Regions from separate parts of the Sphingomonas sp. PP-CC-3A-396 genome, predicted to be linked through region 4. Evidence: predicted binding sites of a transcription regulator. Region 4 holds the regulator's gene; each other region holds the start of a gene.
What was found. The regulator LexA, encoded in region 4, represses DNA repair genes until DNA is damaged. The targets are predictions, from matches to a motif close to GTTCCNCNCTTGTTCT.
Positions count from the first base shown of each region.

Region 1: C8J40_RS00375 (PA0069 family radical SAM protein) is a predicted target of LexA. The motif match lies at 1,613-1,628, and genes of this name have one in related genera.
Region 2: uvrA (excinuclease ABC subunit UvrA) is a predicted target of LexA. The motif match lies at 1,428-1,443, and genes of this name have one in related genera.
Region 3: C8J40_RS10085 (UvrD-helicase domain-containing protein) is a predicted target of LexA. The motif match lies at 1,847-1,862, and genes of this name have one in related genera.

Region 1 covers NZ_SLYF01000001.1:75,428-79,084, forward strand. Annotated here, with positions in the region: gene C8J40_RS00360 (TonB-dependent receptor) at 1-28, opposite strand, end outside; gene C8J40_RS00365 (N(4)-(beta-N-acetylglucosaminyl)-L-asparaginase) at 227-1,270, shown strand; gene C8J40_RS00370 (hypothetical protein) at 1,280-1,477, opposite strand; gene C8J40_RS00375 (PA0069 family radical SAM protein) at 1,652-2,722, shown strand; gene C8J40_RS00380 (VOC family protein) at 3,261-3,620, opposite strand.
Region 2 covers NZ_SLYF01000002.1:324,799-328,455, reverse strand. Annotated here, with positions in the region: gene uvrA (excinuclease ABC subunit UvrA) at 1-1,420, opposite strand, end outside; gene C8J40_RS05205 (hypothetical protein) at 1,697-1,987, shown strand; gene C8J40_RS05200 (hypothetical protein) at 1,984-3,570, shown strand.
Region 3 covers NZ_SLYF01000004.1:356,689-360,345, forward strand. Annotated here, with positions in the region: gene C8J40_RS10075 (transglutaminase family protein) at 1-642, opposite strand, end outside; gene C8J40_RS10080 (Bax inhibitor-1/YccA family protein) at 731-1,480, opposite strand; gene C8J40_RS10085 (UvrD-helicase domain-containing protein) at 1,875-3,657, shown strand, end outside.
Region 4 covers NZ_SLYF01000004.1:123,330-126,986, forward strand. Annotated here, with positions in the region: gene C8J40_RS08945 (molybdopterin molybdotransferase MoeA) at 107-1,288, shown strand; gene lexA (transcriptional repressor LexA) at 1,357-2,028, shown strand; partial or broken gene C8J40_RS08955 (ComEC/Rec2 family competence protein) at 2,689-3,657, opposite strand, start outside.

The DNA.
Region 1 (3,657 bases), on a different contig from region 4:
GCGACACGGACTGATCCAATATCATCATGTTCCCCTTCTAACTCCGGCTGCGTCACGACGCGTTCACCGGCCCCGATGACAGGTTTGGTCAAAAGGAAGTTTTCGTCAATGCCTAAACAATACCGATATAGGACATCGAAGAAATAATGTTGCAAAGCAGCATGGCGACTGGTCAGCCGATATGGTCTGCGATAGCATCCCGCGATTGGTGCCCGGGGGACGAACGATGAATACGAGACGGTCATTGCTGGCGGCGCTGGGCGGCCTTGGCGCGATCAATCTCGCCGCACCGTTCGCGCGCGCCGCGTCGCGACCTGGCACGCGCGACCAAGGCGGTTCGCCCCGCATTCGCGGCGGATCGGGTGCGGTCGTCCTCTCGACCTGGGACTTCGGGGCCGCCGCCAACGACGCGGCATTCGCCAAGATGCGCGCCGGCGGATCGTTGCTCGATGCGGTCGAGGCGGGAGCGATGGTGCCCGAGGCGGACCCGAACAACCACAGCGTCGGCTATTCGGGCTATCCCGACCGCGACGGCCACGTCACGCTCGATGCGGTCATCATGGACGATGCCGGCGGCGTCGGCGCGGTCGCCGCGCTCGAGGACACGGTGCACGCGATCTCGGTCGCGCGCCGCGTCATGGAGCGGACGCCGCACACGTTGCTGGTCGGCGAAGGCGCGACGCGGTTCGCGCGCGATCAGGGGTTTCCGCAACAGTCGCTGCTCACGCCAGAGTCCCAAAAAGCATGGCGCGAGTGGCTCAAGACCTCGAAATACCAACCTGAGGCCAATAGCGAGAACCGCAGTACCCGTACGCCCGGCGGCGCGCTCGACCATGACACGATCGGTCTGCTTGCGCGCAGCGCCGACGGACGGATGGCCGGCGCGTGCACCACGTCGGGCATGGCGTTCAAGATGCGCGGCCGGGTTGGCGATTCTCCGCAGGTCGGCTCGGGATTGTACGTCGAGGCGGGCGTCGGCGGCGCGACCTCGACGGGGCTTGGCGAGGAAGTCACGCGCGTGGCGGGATCGGCGCGGGTCGTGGCCTCGATGCGCGCGGGCGCAACGCCGCAGCAGGCGTGCGAAGAGGTCGTCCGTCATATCGCAACGCTGCGCGGCGCGGCGATCCGCGGCGTCCAGGTCGGCTTCCTGGCACTCGATACGAACGGGAATGTCGGGGCTTACTGTCTGCTGCCGGGCTTCACCTACGCGGTGACCGACGCGAGCGGCGCAACATCGGTGCTGAAGGCCCGCTCGCTGTTCAAGGCGTGACGCCTGTTGCTACGCCAGCGCGGACCCGCCCCTCGCCGCATGGATGAGGTCGACAAGCTGCTTGTTGATCGACGAGCCATGAAGATGGAGATGCACCGCGTCATAGCCCTCGCGGCGCAAGCGTTGCCGTAGCGCGTTGACCGACTCGCACTCGCCCGAGCGTGCCAGTTCGAATGCGCGTTCCACCGTGGTCATCTGTCCCGTCATCGTTTCGCCCTACGCCGGATCGCGACCGGCCGCGAGTATTGATTCGCGTGCCGTCGTACTTGGTGAAAAGCGATCAAATTCAGGTAGATGCAGATTAACTCAGCCGATCGAGCATTTTATAGACCGAAATATTATGTTCTTTATATGTTCCTTATTCGGTCGTATCATCGCGCGATGAAACAGGTCCGTCCGGTTCGCGGTGCGACGCGCAATGACGAAAGCCGCCGGTTCAACATGCCGCAGACCGAGGCGGACGGCGACTGGCTCGACATGCGCGAGGGGATCGACGGGATCGCGCCGAAACTGCGCACGACGGTGACAGTCGAGACACCGCGGACGATCATCAGCCGCAATGCCTCGCCCGACGTACCGTTCGACCGCTCGATCAATCCATATCGCGGGTGTGAGCATGGCTGTATCTATTGTTTCGCGCGGCCGAGCCATGCGTTCCACGATTTGTCGCCAGGGCTGGATTTCGAGAGCAAGCTGTTCGCCAAGCCTTCGGCGGCGACGCTGTTGCGCGCCGAACTGTCGAAGCCGGGCTATGTCTGTGCGCCGATGGCATTGGGAACGAATACCGATCCGTACCAGCCGATCGAGACCGACTGGCGGATAACGCGGGGAATCATCGAAGTGCTGGCGGAAACCGACCATCCGCTGACGATCACGACCAAGTCCGACCGCGTGGTGCGCGATCTCGACCTGCTCGCGCCGATGGCGGCGAAGGGGCTGGCTGCGGTGGCGATGTCGATCACCTCGCTCGATCCGAAGATCGCGTCGACCGTCGAACCACGCGCGCCGCATCCCGAGCGACGGCTGGCGGCGGTGCGCAAACTCGCCGATGCGGGCGTGCCGGTCTACGTGTCGATCGCGCCGGTCATCCCGGCAATCACCGACCATGAGATCGAACACCTCGTCGCGCGGGCAGCGGAAGCAGGGGCGAGCCGGGCGTTCTTCATTCCCGTGCGATTGCCGCATGAAGTCGCACCGCTGTTCCGCGCGTGGCTCGACGAACATTTCCCTGATCGCGCGGGGAAGGTGATGGCGACGATCGCGTCGCTGCGTGGCGGCAAGGACAACGACCCGAATTTCTTTACGCGGATGAAGGGGCAAGGGCCGTGGGCGGACCTGCTGGGAACGCGGTTCCGGATCGCGTGCGCGAAGCACGGGCTGAATCAGGAGCGGATCGCGCTCCGCAACGACCTGTTCCGGGCGCCGCGGGGGCCGCAGGGGGAATTGTTTTGACCACCCGGAGATCGGTGCGCGCGGGTGCGGATAGCCGGGTTTTAGCGTGTGCCGTCTGATTTGTTCTCGTCATGCCGCCCTTAGGCTACGCTCGGGCCGGCTTGGGTCGGCATCCAGGTGTCGCGGAGTCGAGAAAATCTGGTTTTGCGGAACGGCGGCACTCGGAATTTGTCGGTACTGTCGCGATCGGACCTGCACGCGATGCCCAACGCGTTCGTTACGCTCCTCCTCCTTGTTCTCCCGCGAAGGCGGGAGCCCAGTCTGGATCCCCGCCTTCGCGGGGAAACATGGGCATCGGTCGGAGAGCCAACCGCTGTAGCACGCGCGCAACGGTGAATGGTCGAATGTCGATCTGTCCCGGCCGAAGCAATAACGCAGCGCGTGCGCCAATCATCCGGTAGACCAGACAGCAGATCAATGGCGGCAAAGTGAGTGCACTGGCGAGGGGGTCGAACTCCGCGCAAGTGGGGTCGCTGAATCCTCGACCGATCGGCTGGTGGCACTGCCGCTCATCCGACCGAAGCTGGACGCGTTATCCTTATGAAGGATCGTCGGGTTGCCAGAGTTCGATCGGGTTGCCTTCCGGATCATGGATGCGGGCGAAGCGGCCGAAGCCGGGCATGTCCCATTCGGGATCGGTGATCACCGTGATCCCGGCCGCGCGGAGTGTCGCAATCAGGCCGTCTAGGTCGTCGACGCGCAAGTTGAGCATCCAGGGGCGATCCTGGGGGAAATAGTCGGCGTCGACCGCGAACGGCGCAAACACGCTGGGTCCGGCCTGCGTCTCCCATGATCCATAGGGTATCGAACCCACGCCGAGATGCTCGACATACCAAGCTCGTATCGCCTCCGGGTCCTTCGCCCGGAAGAAGAAGCCGCCGATCCCCGTCACGCCCATGCCTGCCCCCTAAGGTCGCACCGTCCAAAGACGATGC
Region 2 (3,657 bases), on a different contig from region 4:
TCGCATTCTGCTGGTCGCCGAGGTGCTGCGGCATGTCGGTGAAGAACTGGAGCGCGTCGACCACCGAGAGATGCGTGGCGTAGGAGATGTCCTTCATCGCGATCTTGACCGCGAGCGCTTCGGGTTTCAGGCGCGCGCCGCCGCAGACTTCGCAGGGGGCGGCGGACTGGTACTTGCTCAGCTCCTCGCGCATCCAGGCGGAGTCGGTCTGGAGCATGCGGCGGTTGAGGTTGCCGATGACGCCCTCGAACGGCTTGCTGACGTCGTATTTCTTCTTGCCGTCGATGAAGGTGAGCGTGACGGGCTTGCCCTTCGAGCCGTGCAGGATGGTGCTCTGGACCTCCGGCGGGAGGTCGGACCAGGGCGTCTCGATGTCGAACTTGAACTCGCGCGCGAGGCTGCCGAGGACCTGCATGTAATACGGGCTCGGCGGGTTGGATTTCGCCCAGGGAACGACCGCGCCCTTCTTGATGCTGAGCATGTGGTTGGGGACGACGAGGTCTTCGTCGAACAGCAGCTTCTCGCCGAGGCCGTCGCAGGCCGGGCACGCGCCCTGCGGGGCGTTGAACGAGAACAGGCGCGGCTCGATCTCGGAGATGGTGAAGCCGCTGACCGGGCAGGCGAACTTTTCGCTGAACACGATGCGGCCGTCGGGGGCGTTGTTGCCGAGGATCTCGGACTTGGGGGTGTGCGGCTCGACCGGGTCGGCGGGGTCGACATAGGCGAGGCCGTCGGCGAGTTTCAGCGCGGTTTCGAAACTCTCGGCGAGGCGCGTGGCGATCTCGCCGCCGACTACCAAGCGGTCGACGACGACTTCGATGTCGTGCTTGTACTTCTTGTCGAGCGCGGGGGCTTCGTCGATGTCGTGGATCGTGCCATCGATGCGGACGCGCGCGAAGCCGGCCTTCTGCCACTCGGCGAGTTCCTTGCGGTACTCACCCTTGCGACCGCGCACGACGGGGGCGAGCAGGTACAGGCGGGTGCCCTCGGGGAGCGCCATGACTCGGTCGACCATCTGGCTGACGGTCTGCGCCGCAATGGGCTCGCCGGTGGCGGGGGAATACGGGATGCCGACGCGCGCCCAGAGCAGGCGCATGTAATCGTAGATCTCGGTGACGGTGGCGACCGTCGAGCGCGGGTTGCGCGACGTGGTCTTCTGCTCGATCGAGATTGCGGGCGAGAGGCCCTCGATGTGGTCGACGTCGGGCTTCTGCATCAGTTCGAGGAACTGGCGGGCATAGGCGGACAGGCTCTCGACGTAGCGGCGCTGGCCCTCGGCGTAGATCGTGTCGAACGCGAGGCTCGACTTGCCCGAGCCCGAGAGGCCGGTGATCACCGTGAGCGTGTCGCGGGGGATGTCGATGTCGACGTCCTTGAGGTTGTGCTCGCGCGCGCCGCGTACGGAAATCTTGGTCAGCATAAGGTGAGTTCTACTTCTGTTCTTGGCCGGATGCCAGTGCGGGAGATAGGAACGGCAACGGGATTCCGCCAGCGCACCACGTCGGTTCGCGTTCGATGCCAAATCCCCGAAACGGACCTATCTCGCCGCTGTGATTGGCGGTGGATAGGGTATTCACAGGTCAACGCTCCACAGGGCGTCCAGTTCGTAGCGTGCCGCGTGTATTTTACCGGCCGACCCTCGACCCACCGCACATTCGGCGCGGTCCTCGCCCGTTCGGCCCTACAGGGGAACGTCATGGAAGACCTGCGCATAATCCTGGAAGTCGCCGTGTCGGATCGTCACGACATCGCCGCCTATGGCTTCGCCTTCGATGGCAAGCCGGTCGCAATGAGCGGCGGCAAAGGCGTGTTCAAAGCGTTTCCAGACCGGAAGAAGCTGCTTGAATGGGTGATGCTCGGCGAGGCCGGTGGCACGATGAAGGTCGAGGTGCTGCGCGACGGGGTAGCGATCTACATCCGGGACGCATCGACGATTCCGCCCCCGCTGGCCAAGGGGTATGACGCCTTCCTGGTTGAGGTCAGTTGACCCCGCCTGCCGCGACGCACGTGCTCCGTGCGTTCGCGCTGGCGATCGGCGTGATCGGGACCGTGGATCCCGCTGCGGGCCAGTCCTCCCCAGCGCCAGTCAGTCCGGCGCCTGCCACCTCATCTGCTGCGTCGACGCTACCCGGCCAGACTGTGCCCCCGTTGGCGAACGCCCATACCATTATGACCAAGGTCGCCTATCAGCGCGTGATTGCGGCCGCGGAGCAGACAGCGCGGGCGGCCAATCGTGCCGCGCGGGCCGCAGAGGCTGCGTTGGCCTATCTGCAGACGCTCGCCAGCTATCGTATCGCGATACCGGCCGGTTCGACGGCTGGCGCGGTCGTCAAGACGCTAGCAGTTGGCGCAATGCCGGCGGCGGAGGCGCCCGCCGATACAGTGGCCGATCAAGCGGCGGACGATCATGATAGCCCGAAAAACGGGCAAACAGGACTTTCACCAACCGAAAACATGCCGGTTGAGCACCGCGTTGATAATACCCGCTTGGCCGTCGACGCGATCGCCGCAGGACCCGCGAACGGTCCCAACGACCGTTTTCTCAAATCCAGTCGAGCGCCCGACCTGCAATTCATCGCATCCGGCGACGACAAGGTCGCGAGCCTCGCCTGGACTTTTGATGTCAGTAGCCAACCGACTGACGATCACCTGTCCGTCGATCACTTGACGATGACGGTATCGAGCGATCTCGATTCATCGCATGAAGCCAAGATCCTGGGTCTAGACGGGTTCTCCGGCGGCACCGAGATTGGCCTATCCTACATCCATTATTCTACCAAAGCCGTACTGAACGGCGTAGGTAAGCCCGAAGTTCTAGCGGCACAGTCGAACTGCCTCGATGCGAATTCAGGTGACTTACCGGCGGACGCGCTTTGCAATCCCTATGCTTTCCCGACCGGCGTATCGATGTTCGTGTCCCGCTATAATCCGGCCGGCCTGCGTTCGCTGATCCGGACGGTCCTGCCGCGCGAAGTCTATTTTTACGGCCTGCAAGCAGCAGCGAGCCAGACCGATTATACCTATCTCGACCGTACGAGCTTCGGCGTTCGCAACCAGTCCAAACTGGGATTCAAGACGACGATATTCGGCGGCGTCATCTTCGGTCCGGGGCCTCAGACGGAACCACGAGATCCGAACGACACGGCACCGGAAAAGATGGGCCAATCGGCGCTGACCGGGTCCTTCACCTATGGCCGCCGCTATGCCGAAAACGATCCGGTGACGCTCTGCCAGCCGATCACGACACCACAAACGCAATGCCTGACGAACGCGGACGGCGCCCCGGTGCGGAAGGACAAGGCGATCGTCGCAGTCGAAGCGCGGCATGGCTTTGGCGCAGCGGTCGGACAGTTTGCGACGCTGGCGATCGCGCCGCAGGTCAGCGTCGATCTGAAGTCCAAGGCCTTTTCGCTGGACGTGCCCGTGTATTTCGTCGGCGACGGCACCGGCAAGCTGCGCGGCGGCGTACGCGGTGTATATCTGAACCGTCGCGACGGCACCGGTGGCCGCGATGACGATTTCACGCTTGGCCTGTTCGTCGGCGTCCCGTTCAGCGTGTTCGGATCGTAACGCTCAATCGGATCTGCGAATCAACGCGCTGCGACTGCAATTACGGAAGCATCGACGGAGCCGATCCGCTGGGCGTATGTGTGTGTG
Region 3 (3,657 bases), 230 kb from region 4:
GATCAGCCGCCAGTCCCCTGCCAGCCACAATTCCGCAACCGCATGGAAGTCGGGCGGATCGACGCCCGGCGCATAGGCTGACACGCAGCGTGCCGGGATTCCGCCGGCGCGCGCCAGCGACACCAGCAGGTGCGAGTAATCGCGACACACGCCAGAGCGCGACGCGAACGTATCGAGCGCGGTCGTCTCCCCGCTGCTCGATCCGCAGCGATAATCGAGCGACTGGTACACCCACTCGGTCAGCGCCGCCGCCAGGGGCCCACCTTCCAGCCCGCCGAACTCGCGTGCGACGAAACCCTCGAACCGATCCGACGGACAATAGCGGCTCGGCATAAGATACGGCGTCAGCTCGCCGTCGAGCATCCGCGGCGGCGTCGCCGGATACAGCTCGAGCTGGACCCGCTCGCGGTTCACCGCGACGATGGCCTTATATTCGGCAGTGAACCGGCCATGCCCGCGCGACCAGCAGCGCTGGCCGATCCCGTCTTCGCCACGCACCGCGCGGATCGGGCTGTCGGACCACAGGGTGAGGGACTCGGACTCGATTTTCTGGTCGACCATCGCCGCAGCTTCGATCTGGAGGAGCACATCGGCATCCCCCGTGATCCCGTAATCCAGACGCACGTCGATCGAGAGCCGCATTGCGCGTCCCATTCCTGTTTCAAGGCCATAAAAAAAGGGCCCGGCGGTGTCCCGCCGAGCCCTGCGTTCTTACAACCCTTAGCGTGAGTTAGTTGCGGCTGCTACCAAACAGACGCAGCACGAACATGAACATGTTGATAAAGTCGAGGTATAGGCTCAGCGCCGACATGATCACGACCTTGCCGACCATGTCCGTCCCCGCGACCTGCGCATACAGGCTCTTGGTACGCTGCGTGTCGTAGGCGGTGAGGCCTGCGAACAACAGCACGCCGACGCCGCTGATGACCAGCTGCATAACGCCCGACTGCAGGAACATGTTGATCAGGCTGGCAACTAGCAGGCCGACGACACCGATGATCAGGAACGTCCCGAACGCCGACAGGTCACGCTTGGTGGTGTAGCCGTACAGGCTGAGACCAGCGAAACCGGCTGCGGTCGCAAAGAACGCACCTGCGATCGACGTGCCGCTATAGACCAGGAAGATGGTCGACATCGACAGGCCCATCAGGACCGCAAAGCCCCAGAAGAGCAACTGCATCGTGCCCGTCGACATCCGGTTTTGGCCGAAGCTCATGCCGAACACGATCGCCAGCGGCGAGAACATGATGACGTACTTCAGCGGGCCGCCGCTCATGAACACCTGCGCGGCGGGCGATTCCGCACCGCCCCACGCGAACAGCATTGCGACGATGCCCGTCAGAAGGACTGCCGAGCCCATGTAGTTATACACGGACAGCATGTACGACCGGAGACCAGCGTCATAGGCCTCGGTACGCTGGCCCGTGGCCGTCGTTCCGAACGGCGCGGCGCGGGGCCGGGGGTCAGACCAATTAGCCATTGTGAAATCAGCTCCTTTGCCCGGCATGGTGCCGGTTACGGTGAATATCGTCTTTTACAGGACGCTTTTCAAGCTGAGTGGTTGCATCGGCGCTGTGGTTCGCGGTTAACCTGCCGCAATTTCCATAGCGCCGTCTTGTTGCCGTTGGCGCTTCGTTGGCTATCCATCGGAGCTTGCTGACTTAATGGGAGCCGACCCATTATTGGCAGGACGATGCGGATATGCCTGCGTCGATGATCCCGGCAGATACGCGACGTTGGTATAGAACAGCCCCGTCCCGCAGGTCCCGTCCTCGCTAAATGGTCGCTTCTTGTTCCACACATCGCCGCACTGCGCGAGCGTTACCCGCTTGCCCCATGGCCCCCCGTTCCCTACCTGTTCACCGGTGAACCAGATCACCCAAACGTCCGCGCCGCATGCCGAGCCCCCCTATCTCCGCGGCCTCAATCCGCCGCAGCGCGAGGCGGTGCTGACCACCGATGGTCCTGTGCTGATCATTGCCGGCGCGGGTACCGGCAAGACCGCCGCGCTGACCGCCCGGCTCGCGCATTTGATCTTCACCAAGAGGGCCTGGCCGTCCGAAATCCTCAGCGTCACCTTCACCAACAAGGCCGCACGCGAGATGCGCGAGCGGGTCGGCCGGCTGGTCGGCGACGCGGTCGAGGGCATGCCGTGGCTGGGCACGTTCCACGCGATCGCGGCCAAGATGCTGCGGCGTCATGCCGAGCTGGTCGGATTGCAATCGAACTTCACGATCCTCGACACCGACGACCAGTTGCGGTTGCTCAAGCAGCTGATCCTTGCCGCTGACATCGACGAAAAGCGCTTTCCGACGCGCAGCCTTGCCGGGCTCATCGACCAGTGGAAGAACAAGGGCCTCGTCCCCGCCGATATCGATGCGGGCGAATCCGAGCGCTACGCCAATGGCCGCGGCGGCGAACTGTACCAGCAATACCAGACCCGGCTGATCGCGCTGAACGCGTGCGATTTCGGCGACCTGCTGCTTCACATGCTCGTCATCCTGAAGACGCATCGCGACGTGCTCGCGCAGTATCAGCAGCGCTTCAAATATATCATGGTCGACGAGTATCAGGACACCAACTCGTCGCAATATCTCTGGCTGCGGCTGCTCGCGCAGGAGCGCAAGAACATCGCCTGCGTCGGCGACGACGACCAGTCGATCTATTCGTGGCGCGGCGCGCAGGTCGAGAACATCCTGAAGTTCGAGCGTGACTTTCCGGGCGCGAAGGTCATCCGGCTCGAACAGAATTACCGCAGCACGCCGCATATCCTCGGCGCCGCATCGGGCGTGATCGCAAACAATGGCGGGCGGCTCGGCAAACAGCTGTGGACCGAGCGCGACGTCGGCGAGAAGGTGAAAGTCATCGGCGTCTGGGACGGCCCCGAGGAAGCGCGCCGCGTTGGTGAGGAGATCGACATCGTCCGCCGCTCCGGCAAATCGCTCGACGAGGTGGCGATCCTGGTCCGCGCGCAGCACCAGACGCGCGAGTTCGAGGACCGCTTCATCGCGATCGGCATGCCGTACAAGATCGTCGGCGGCTTCCGCTTCTACGAACGCGCCGAAATCCGCGACGCGCTGGCGTATCTGCGCGTAGTCAACCAGCCGGCGGACGACCTCGCCTTCGAACGCATCGTCAACGTCCCCAAGCGCGGGCTCGGCGACAAGGCGGTCGCGCGCATCCACCAGCTCGCGCGTGCCACCGGCACACCGCTGACGACGGCCGCCGCGCGCATCCTCGACACCGACGAATTGACCGGCGCAGCGAAGAAATCGCTCGGCCGGCTGGTCGGCGATATCGCCCGCTGGCGCGACATGGCGACCAGCCTGCCGCACGCCGAACTCGCGCGGCAATTGCTCGACGAGAGTGGCTACACCGCGATGTACCAGGCCGAGAAATCGGTCGAGGCGACCGGGCGCCTGGAAAACCTCAGCGAACTCGTCCGCGCGATGGAGGAATACGACTCGCTTGGCGCGTTCCTCGAACACGTGTCGCTCGTGATGGACAACGAGGGCGGGGCGCAGGATCCACAGGTCACGATCATGACCATCCACGCCGCCAAGGGCCTCGAATACGACACGGTGTTCCTGGTCGGCTGGGAGGAAGGCCTGTTCCCGTCGCAGCGCTCGCTCGACGAGGGCGGCGTGAAGAGCCTCG
Region 4 (3,657 bases):
CGCGCTTCCCCATACATCGCCCAAAGAACAAACCGCCAAAACGCTCCCAGCGTCTACACTTCCTATACTTCACTTTTCCGAACCGCCCAGAAACAGAGCCTTACGCATGACCCTAGTCCCCGTCGCCGAAGCCCAGTCCCGCCTCTTCGCCATGGCCCCTCGCGTCGGCCACGAGACCGTGACGCTACGCGAAGCCGCCGGCCGCTGGGCCGCCGAGGACATCCTCGCCCGCCGGACGCAACCCGCGGCGGATCTCTCGGCCATGGACGGCTACGCGATCCGCTTCGAAGACCTCCCAGGCCCCTGGAAAGTCATCGGCGAAAGCGCCGCCGGCCGCCCCTTCGCAGGCAATGTCGCCTCCAACGAGGCCACCCGCATCTTCACCGGCGCCGCCATGCCCGAAGGCGCCGACACCGTCATGGTCCAGGAAGAAGCCGAGCGTGACGGCGAAACCCTGATCCTCGCCGGCGAAGGCCCGCCGACACTTGGCCGCAACACCCGCCGCAAGGGCCTCGATTTCTCCACCGGCACCCGCCTGATCGCCGCCGGCGATCGCCTCAGCCCCGCGCGCATCGCCGTCGCCGCAACCGGCGGCCACGGCACCCTCACCGTCAACCGTCGCGTCCGCGTCGCCGTCGCCGCCACCGGCGACGAACTCGTCCCCCCCGGCTCGACCACCGACGGCGTAGCGCTCCCCGAATCGAACGGCATCATGCTCGCCGCGATGCTCGCCGACATGCCCGTTGACATCATCGATCTCGGCATTCTGCCCGACAATCTCGAGATCCTCCGCGAAGCCTTCGCGAGCGTCGAGGCCGACCTGCTCGTCACCACCGGCGGCGCGTCGGTCGGCGACCACGACCTCGTCCGCCCCGCGATCGAAGCCGCCGGCGGCACCATCGACTTCTGGCGGATCGCGCTGCGCCCCGGCAAGCCGATGATGGCCGGCCGGATCGGCGAGATGATGGTCCTCGGCCTCCCCGGCAACCCGGTCTCCGCGTTCGTCACCGCGACGCTGTTCGTGAAGCCCGTCGTCGCGCACATGGCCGGCGCACGCGATCCGCTCCCCCAGTCGACCCACGCGCTGCTCGGCGAAGACCTCCCCGCCAACAACGCCCGCACCGACTATCTCCGCGCCGAGCTGCGCGACGGCAAAGCCTATGCCTCGACGATCCAGGACAGCTCAATGCTGCTAACGCTGGCCCGCTCGACCTGCCTCATCGTCCGCCCCGGCAACGCTCCGGTTGCAAAGAGAGGCGAATCGGCGGAAATCCTCGTGATCGCGTGATACGGACGCTTGACGGCGTTAATTATGTTCCATAGAAGTTCCCAGTCTGTTCCGGACGGAGAACCGCCATGCTCACGCGCAAGCAGCACGAACTCGTCTGCTTCATCAACGATCGCCTCAACGAAACCGGCGTCTCGCCGTCGTTCGAGGAGATGAAGGACGCCCTCGACCTCAAGTCGAAGTCGGGCGTCCACCGTCTGATCAGCGCGCTCGAGGAGCGCAACTTCATCCGCCGCCTGCCGAACCGTGCGCGCGCACTCGAAGTGCTTCGCATGCCCGAGCGTGCCGAGAAAAAGGCGCCATCAAAGGCGTCGAACGTAAAGCCCGCGCCCGCTACCGCGCCACAGCCAGCGAACGACGTCGTCGAGATCCCCCTCCACGGCCGCATCGCCGCCGGCGTCCCGATCGAAGCGTTCGAAGGCAGCACGATGCTGGCCGTCCCCGCCGCACTGCTGGGTTCGGGTGAACACTATGCGCTCGAAGTCTCCGGCGACTCCATGGTCGAGGCCGGTATCCTAGACGGCGACTACGCCCTGATTCGCCGCACCGAGACCGCCCGAGACGGCGAGATCGTCGTCGCCCTGATCGAAGACAGCGAAGCCACCCTGAAATACTTCCGCCGCGAAGGCGCCATGGTCCGTCTCGACCCTGCAAACCGAGCCTACGATCCCCAACGCTACGCCCCCGCCCAAGTCCGCGTCCAAGGCAAACTCTCCGGCATCCTCCGCCGCTACGACTGAACTGCCGGGACCGACCTGCGTCATCACGACGCAGGTCGGTCTCGGTTTTTGGTTGCTCAGGAAAAGCGACAGCCTAGCCTTAAGCCAAGTCGCTTCTCCGGCCGACAACAGCGGCCGGATCTCTTAAGCAAGTTAAGCGAGATGTACTGGGCGTGTCGAAAAGCGACTAGTTTTTCGACACGCCCAACCGGCCCCCAAGCGTCCGGAAGCCCCTCTCACGCTCTGATGCATAGTCGCGTTCTCGACTCGAATGCCCAATCTCTGCGTCTCTGCGCCTCTGCGCGAACATCTCGTCCTCAATCTCCAGCGCGGCCGAAGAATTGGTTCACGTGGAGACGCGGAGGGGTTGCGCTTAGGGAAAACGAAGCACCTCCAAACGTCTTCGGAAGGAAGACTAAACAGTCCCCAGCCCGAGCCACCCCGTCATACAACAACCTTCTCCGCGTCTCCGCGTGAACCAGTTCGTCTCGCTGTGACCGCACGGGAAAACGAAAGATCTTGTTCACGCGAAGGCGCAAAGGCGCGAAGATATGGTGCCTGGATCAGCGCCTACCGGCTTTCGCTGGCGGCAAAAAACTGACGTCGGCTTATCGTTCATGGAGGTTTAAGGCCTCCCAAGCGGCATCACCTTCGCGCCTTTGCGCCTTCGCGTGAACAGTTCTATTTTTGACGGCCTTGGCCGGCGCGAAACGCCGATACAGTACCGTGAAACCGATCATGGCGCGGCCTGAACGCGTACGCGGTGCGTTCGAGGAGAGGCGGATCGCGCCAGGGGTGACGATCGCCTGCGTTCAGGATGGTCACGACCGTCCCGCTTCCCAAGGTCAGCGCGACGCCGCCCGTACGCCGGAGTACACGACGATCCAGTTTCAGCCACCGCGGTACGCACCGCTTCGGCAGACCGCGTTCGCTGACGACAACATCGGCGCCGTGACAAGCGGTAATGAACTCAGCAATCGGCACCATATAGTCGCTGCGGGTCGCCAGGATGCGCCACATCCGTCCCCGCGCGCCGATATCGGTAACGCAAAGATCGCGGCTGCACCGCGCATCGGGTTGGTCCGCCAGCAGCAGCGGCTCGCCATCCACGCCACCATTCTCTGCAAGCATGTCGCGCGTATAGTCGCCGGCCCGATCGCGCAGCATCGCAAGCCCCGCCGCCGTCCGCACCGCGACATGGCGCCCGTCGCCGGTCACGAGAACATCCGGCGCGGGCGTCGTCAACGCCCAGACCGCGCCGATCGCCAGTGGTACCAGCCCGAGCCGCCGCCACCGCGTTCGCCACAAGGCGATCCAGATGCCACCGACGATCATCAACGCGAACGCCGCCGTCGGCATAGCGGGCAAGGACCGCACCGATCCTGGCGCGCTGGCAACGATATGCGCGAGCCACAACAGCGCATCGAGCGAGCGCTGGACCAACCACCATATCGGTGCACCCAGCCCGCCGGCGTCCAGCAGCAACGCCAGCGCTTCCAACGGCATTACCACGAACGTCGTCAGCGGGATCGCAATGATGTTGGCGAACGCGCCGTACAGCCCGGCCTTGTGAAAATGATATACCGCGATCGGCATCAGCGCGAACTCCACGAGCAGCCCGGTGATAAGCAGCGATGCTACCCCGCGAGC